Regions from separate parts of the Bradyrhizobium sp. MI1.3 genome, predicted to be linked through region 1. Evidence: riboswitches for the same ligand, from Rfam matches in the RefSeq annotation. Region 1 holds a riboswitch; the other holds the start of a gene.
What was found. A riboswitch is a leader RNA that binds a small molecule or an ion and turns the genes downstream of it on or off. The one in region 1 is predicted to bind S-adenosylmethionine.
Positions count from the first base shown of each region.

Region 2: another riboswitch for S-adenosylmethionine. It lies ahead of metX (homoserine O-acetyltransferase MetX); the one in region 1 lies ahead of AC0L3A_RS32710 (O-succinylhomoserine sulfhydrylase).

Region 1 is NZ_JBVVPQ010000069.1:3,110-6,515, reverse strand. Features, by position in the region: gene AC0L3A_RS32715 (2'-deoxycytidine 5'-triphosphate deaminase) at 80-1,216, opposite strand; SAM riboswitch at 1,297-1,376, shown strand; gene AC0L3A_RS32710 (O-succinylhomoserine sulfhydrylase) at 1,447-2,643, shown strand; gene AC0L3A_RS32705 (SGNH/GDSL hydrolase family protein) at 2,766-3,406, opposite strand, start outside.
Region 2 is NZ_JBVVPQ010000028.1:16,074-19,479, reverse strand. Features, by position in the region: gene metW (methionine biosynthesis protein MetW) at 1-540, opposite strand, end outside; gene metX (homoserine O-acetyltransferase MetX) at 556-1,758, opposite strand; SAM riboswitch at 1,849-1,928, opposite strand; gene AC0L3A_RS21090 (chorismate mutase) at 2,133-2,981, shown strand; gene hisC (histidinol-phosphate transaminase) at 3,016-3,406, shown strand, end outside.

The DNA.
Region 1 (3,406 bases):
ATGTGATCGAACCGATAGGCTGCGGCGTACTGGATGCCCCGGTCAAGCCGGGGCATGACAGCGGAAGGTGAGCCTATCCCTACACCCGGAAATGCTTGCTCAGCTTCAGCCCCTGGGCCTGGTAATTTGAGCCGATGCGCTGGCCGTACATGGCGTCGGGGCGCGCCAGCATCTTTTCATAGACGAGGCGGCCGACGATCTGGCCGTGCTCGAGGATGAACGGCACCTCGCGCGAGCGCACTTCGAGCACGGCGCGCGACCCCAACCCGCCGGCGCCGGCATAGCCGAAGCCGGGATCGAAGAATCCGGCATAATGCACGCGGAACTCGCCGACCAGCGGATCGAACGGCACCATCTCCGCGGCGTAATCGGGCGGCACCTGCACCGCCTCTTTCGACGCCAGGATATAGAACTCGCCGGGATCGAGGATGAGACTGCCGTCGGGACGGGCCGAGATCGGCTCCCAGAACTCCTCGACGGAATAGCCGGCGCGGCGATCGACGTCGATCACGCCGGTGTGGCGCTTGGCGCGGTAGCCGACGAAGCCGCCGCTCTTCTCGCCGGAGAGATCTACGGAGACGGCGACGCCGCCGGTGAGATCGGCATCGTCGATATCGACGAGACGTTCGGTCGCGTGCAGCGCCTCGAGGTCGTCGATGTTGAGGATGGCATCGCCGGTGCGGAAGCGTACCTGACTCAGGCGCGAGCCCTCGCTGACCAGCACCGGGAACGTCTTGGGGCTGATCTCGGCATAGAGCGGGCCGTGATAGCCGGCACCGATCATGTCGAAGCGGCGGGTGCCGTCGGCGATCACGCGGGTGAAGACGTCGAGCCGGCCGGTCGAGCTCTTCGGGTTGGCGGCCGCGACGATCTCCGGCGGCAACGCGAGGCTTTCGAGCAGCGGCACGATGTAGACGCAGTTGGTCTCCAGCACCGCGCCGTCGGCGAGACTGAACTCGTGCAGCTTCAATTCGTCGATGCGCTCGGCAACGGTGGCGCCGGGACCAGGCAGGAAGCTGGCGCGAACGCGATAGGCGATATCGCCGAGACGCAAATCGAGGCTCGCCGGCTGGATCTGGCTTTCGACGAAGTCGTAAGCGGGCAGGATGAGACCGCCCTCCGCCATCGCCGCGATCATGCGGTCGGGCAGGATACCATTGGCGTCGGCGGCGACCGTGAACGTCAACCCGGGGTCCTCATCAGGGATCAAACACATCCCGACATGCGGGAAATATGAGCGTTTTACGGCTATCCGATGGACGTCTTGACGGAAAGGGCATTGCGGAATATGAGCATGACTTATCCCGTGGTGATTTGAGCCGGCCGGCTTGCAGCCACGTTAAATAAGTCGCTAAACAGGCCGGGGACCTCTGTGATCCCGGCCCGTGGAAATATTCCAGGCCGGTTTTTTTGTGGCCATTTTCGATGGTCACTTCAGGAGGTCCTATGTCGAAGTCCCCGGCGCCAACCGCGCAATACCGTCCCGAAACTCGCCTGGTTCATTCCGGCACCCTGCGCTCGCAATATGGCGAGACCTCGGAGTCGCTGTTCCTGACCCAGGGCTACGTCTACAACAGCGCCGAGGAGTGCGAGGCGCGGTTCAAGGGCGAGGACCCCGGCTTCATCTATTCACGCTACTCCAATCCGACCATCGCGATGTTCGAGCGCCGCATGATCGAGCTCGAAGGCGCCGAAGCGGCACGTTCCGCCGCGACCGGCATGGCCGCGGTGACGACGGCGATCCTGGCGCCGCTGAAGGCCGGCGATCACGTCGTGGCCTCGCGCGCGCTGTTCGGCTCGTGTCTCTACGTCGTGCAGGATTTGCTGCCGCGCTACGGCATCGAGACCACGCTGGTCGACGGCCTCGATCTTGACCAGTGGCAGCGCGCCATGAAGCCGAACACCAAGACGTTTTTCCTGGAGAGCCCGACCAATCCGACGCTCGACGTGCTCGACATTCCCGGCATTGCCGAGATCGCGCACAGCGGCGGCGCGCGGCTCGTCGTCGACAACGTGTTCGCCACGCCGATCTGGCAGAGCCCGCTCGCGCTCGGCGCCGACGTCGTGGTCTATTCCGCGACCAAGCACATCGACGGCCAGGGCCGCTGTCTCGGCGGCATCATCCTGTCCTCGGAGGCGTTCATCGCCGAGCACATCCACAATTTCATGCGCCAGACCGGCCCGTCGATCTCGCCGTTCAACGCCTGGGTGCTGCTCAAGGGCCTGGAGACGCTCGCCGTGCGCGTGCGCGCGCAGACCGAGACGGCCGCGCGCATCGCGGACGTGCTGGCGAGCCATCCGAAGATTTCGCGGCTGGTGTTTCCCGGCCGCGCCGATCATCCGCAGGCGGCATTGGTGAAGAAGCAGATGCGCGGCGGCTCGACGCTGGTCGGCCTCGAGGTCAAGGGCGGCAAGCAGGCGGCGTTCCGCGTGCTCAACGAGCTCAAGCTTGCCAAGATCTCGAACAATCTCGGCGACGCCAAGAGCCTCGTCACGCACCCCGCCACCACGACGCATCAGCGCCTCAAGCCGGAGGACCGCGCCGCGCTCGGCATCAGCGAGGGATTCATCCGCTTCTCGGCGGGGCTGGAGCACGCGGATGATCTAATCGAGGATCTGACCGCGGCGCTGGAGAAGGCGTAGCCACACACTCGGAATCGTAGGGTGGGCAAAGCGAAGCGTGCCCACCCTTCACGATCGCGGTGCCGATAGATGGTGGGCACGGCGCGCGAAGAGCGCGCCTTTGCCCACCCTACGGCACCAAGCTACATCGGCCGGTACGTCCGCACGTCCGCGGGCACGTTCACGCCGAGCTTGATCTGGCCGACGGAGCGGATGATGTCGTCGCCGAGGAGCTGGGCGAAGCAGGCGTAGCCCCAATCGTTCATGTGCAGGCCGTCGGCGATCACAAAGCTCTCGACCGGAAGCGATTGCTTCTCGTGCCAGTCGCGCATCACCTCGAAGCGCGGGAAGATGCCGACGTGACGGAGCTCAGCGACCTTGCCGAGCAGCTTCACCATCTTGCCGGCGCTCTCGGCGCGCTGGTTGACGGCTGGCGAATACTGCGGATCGACCAGCACGACGTCGGTGCCGCCGGCAGCCTGGATGCGGCTGATGCCGTCCTCGACGAGCTTGGCGGTATCGCCGGGATCGAGATTGCGCAGCACCGCATTGGTGCCGACCTGCCAGATCACCAGATCCGGATGCACGTCGATCACCTCCTTCTGAAGGCGCTTCATCATCTCGGGCGCGTCCTCGCCGCCGACGCCGGCATTGACGACGGTGATGTCGGCTGTCGGATAGTGCCGGTGCAGCTGCGCGGCAAGACGATTGGGATAGTTGAACTCCGGCGAGCTCGCACCGAATCCCGCGGTCGAGGACGAGCCGAATGCGACGATGACGACGG
Region 2 (3,406 bases), on a different contig from region 1:
CTTGACGTCGATCGCGTCGCAGAGCTCGACGAAATCCTTGATGGTGCAGAAATGGATGTTGGCGGTGTCATACCAGCTTGCCGGCAGATTCTCCGTGCGCGGCATGTGGCCGCCGATCAGGAGCTGGAGCCGCATCTTCCAGAAGCCGAAATTCGGGAACGACACGATGGCGCGGCGGCCGATGCGCAGCAAATTCTCCAGCACCACTTTCGGCTGCCGGGTCGCCTGCAACGTCTGCGACAGGATCACGTAGTCGAAGGCGTCATCGGGATAATTCACGAGATCGGTGTCGGCATCGCCCTGCACCACCGCAAGACCCTTGGCGACGCAGCGGTTGACGCCCTCGCGTGACAGCTCGATGCCGCGGCCGTCGATGCCGCGGGTCTCCAGCAGCTGGAGCAGGTCGCCCTCGCCACAGCCGACGTCGAGCACCTTCGAGCCCGGCTTGACCATCTCGGCCACCAGCACATGGTCGGCGCGAAAATCGCCGGGCTGCCCGGTCGCAAGGCCGCCCAGCGGCAGCGCTTCCTGTACAGACATGACTAGCCGTCCTTGTTAAGCAGTCCTGGCGGTAAGCCCGCGCGCCTTGCCTGCCGACTGCAGGAAGGCACGGGCAATGTCGAAGAACTCGGGCACGTCGAGCAGGAACGCGTCGTGACCGCGATCGGTCTCGATCTCGGCGAAGGACACCCGCGCGCTCGACGCATTCAGGGCGTGCACCAGCGCGCGCGATTCCGAGGTCGGGAACAGCCAGTCGCTGGTGAAAGAAACCACGCAGAAGCGGGTCTGGATTCCCGCGAACGCCTTCGCCAGCACGCCGCCATGGTCGCCGGCGATGTCGAAATAATCCATCGCGCGGGTCAGATAGAGATAGGAGTTGGCGTCGAAGCGCTCGACAAAGGACGAGCCCTGGTAGCGCAGATAGGACTCGACCTGGAAGTCGGCGTCGAACGAGAAGGTCGGCAGCTCGCGGTCCTGCATGCGCCGGCCGAATTTTCGATGCAGCGCGGCGTCCGAAAGATAGGTGATGTGCGCCGCCATCCTAGCGACAGCGAGCCCGCGATGCGGATGGATGCCGTGATCGGCATAGCCGCCTTGGTGCCAGTCGGGATCGGCCATCACCGCCTGACGGCCAAGCTCGTGGAACGCGATGTTCTGCGCCGAATGTCGTGTCGAGCAGGCAATCGCCAGCGCGGAGAATACCCGAGTCGGATACGCCGCAGTCCATTGCAGCACTTGCATGCCGCCCATCGAGCCGCCGACGACTGCGAACAGCGTGTCGATGCCGAGCCGGTCGATCAGCATCGCCTGCGCGCGCACCATGTCGGGGATGGTGATGACGGGGAAATCGAGGCCCCAAACCTTGCCCGTCGCGGGATTGATCGAAGCCGGACCGGTCGAGCCCATGCAGCCGCCGATCACGTTGGAGCAGATGATAAAATACTCGCTGGGATCGAGCGGTCGGCCGGGGCCGACCAAGGTCTCCCACCAGCCGGGCTTGCCGGTGACAGGGTGCACATTGGCGACGTGCTGGTCGCCGGTCAGCGCATGGCAGATCAGGATCGCATTGGAGCGATCGGCATTGAGCTCGCCGTAGGTTTGGTAGGCGATCTGGAACGGGCTGAGATCGACACCGCAATCGAGCTGCAGCGGCTGCTTCGTGCCGAACTGCGCAACCTGCGAGCTCGGACGATCCACCTCGTGCGACCGCTCGTCGGCAGTGATCGCGGGACTGGGAATTGACTGGACGCCAACCATCTGACCATCGACCTCGTTTGCGATCGTAGAAGTGACCGCATTGACATCAGGCCATGAAAAACCCGGCCTGAACGATAGGTTCGGCCGGGATCGAAAGGGTCCCCGGCCTGTTTAGCGAGTTTTTTAACGTGGCTGCAAGCCGGCCGGCTCAAATGACCACGGAACGGATAAAAACTACCGTCTTGGACGGTTTTCGTCAAGTCGCGGCCCGGATCGACCAAATTCGCCTGCCGCGCCGCCGGCGGAAAGGGCCCGATTTCCCTTTGCATTTCTCTTTGCTTTCGCAGCCCCGACTGCCTAATCAGGACATCCATCGTAGCGGTGACGGCTCGACTGATCCGCATTGGAACGCCCCTCAACAGCACCTGTCAGACATGTCCCAACGTCCGCCCGCGCCACCATCGCTCCAGGAATTGCGCAAGGAGATCGACGCGATCGACGAGGGCATGCATCGCCTGCTGATGCAGCGCGGCGACATCATCGACCGCCTGATCCAGGTGAAGCAGACCCAGGAGGTCGGCTCGGCGTTCCGTCCCGCGCGCGAGGCCGCCATGATGCGTGACCTCGTCCAGCGCCATCGCGGCATCCTGCCGCTCGACACGGTCGAGAGCATCTGGCGCGTGATCATCGCGACGTTCACTTACGTCCAGGCGCCATTCTCGGTGCACGCCGACATCTCGGCAAGCGAGCCGGCCATGCGCGATTCCGCGCGATTCCATTTCGGCTTCACCGTGCCTTACGTCGCGCATTTCAGCGCGCAGGCGGCGGTCGAGGCCGTCGCGAAATCCAAGGGCGACCTTGCGCTGGTCTCGGCAACCTCGAGCCGCACGCCGTGGTGGCTGTCGCTGGAAGAAGCCGGCGCGCCAAAGATCATCGCGCGGCTACCCTTTGTCGAGCGCGCCGACCATCCGGCGGCGTTGCCGGTGTTCGCGGTCTCGCGCGTCGCCGACAGCGCCCTGGTGACGGAGGTCGAGACCTTCAGCGTACGCGTGTCAGGGTGGAACGCCGAAGTTGCGCGCGCCCTGTCGCCGCTCGCCGAGATCGTGGCGGTGCCCGACACCGCCTTCGACGGCGCCGCGCTGCTGGTCTCGGTCACCGCGACGAGCAGCCTCGACAAGATCAAGGCTGCCCTGATCGAAGCGGGGGCCTCGGTGCGCTCCACGGCCCTCGTCGGCAGCCACGCAACGCGCTATACGGTGCCCCCGACCGGGCCGAAATCGTAAGTCGCGAACCGCTTAAGCCACTCCGGAGTTGAAGATGTCCCGCCCAGTGCCGAATCCCGGCATTCTCGATATTGCGCCCTATACGCCCGGCAAGACTCCGGTGGCGGAGCCCGGTCGCAAGGTGTTCAAGCTCTCGGCCAACGAGACGCCGTTCGGGCCCTCGCCGAAGGCGATCGAGGCGTTCAAGAACGTGGCGGATCACCTGGAAGACTATCCGGAAGGGACCTCGCGCGTGCTGCGCGAAGCGATCGGGCGCACCTTCGGGCTCGACCCCAACCGCATCATCTGCGGCGCCGGCTCGGACGAGATCCTCAATCTGCTCGCCCACACCTATCTCAGCCATGGCGACGAGGCGATCTCGACCACGCACGGCTTCCTGGTCTACCCGATCGCAACCATGGCGGTCGGCGCCAGGAACGTCGTCG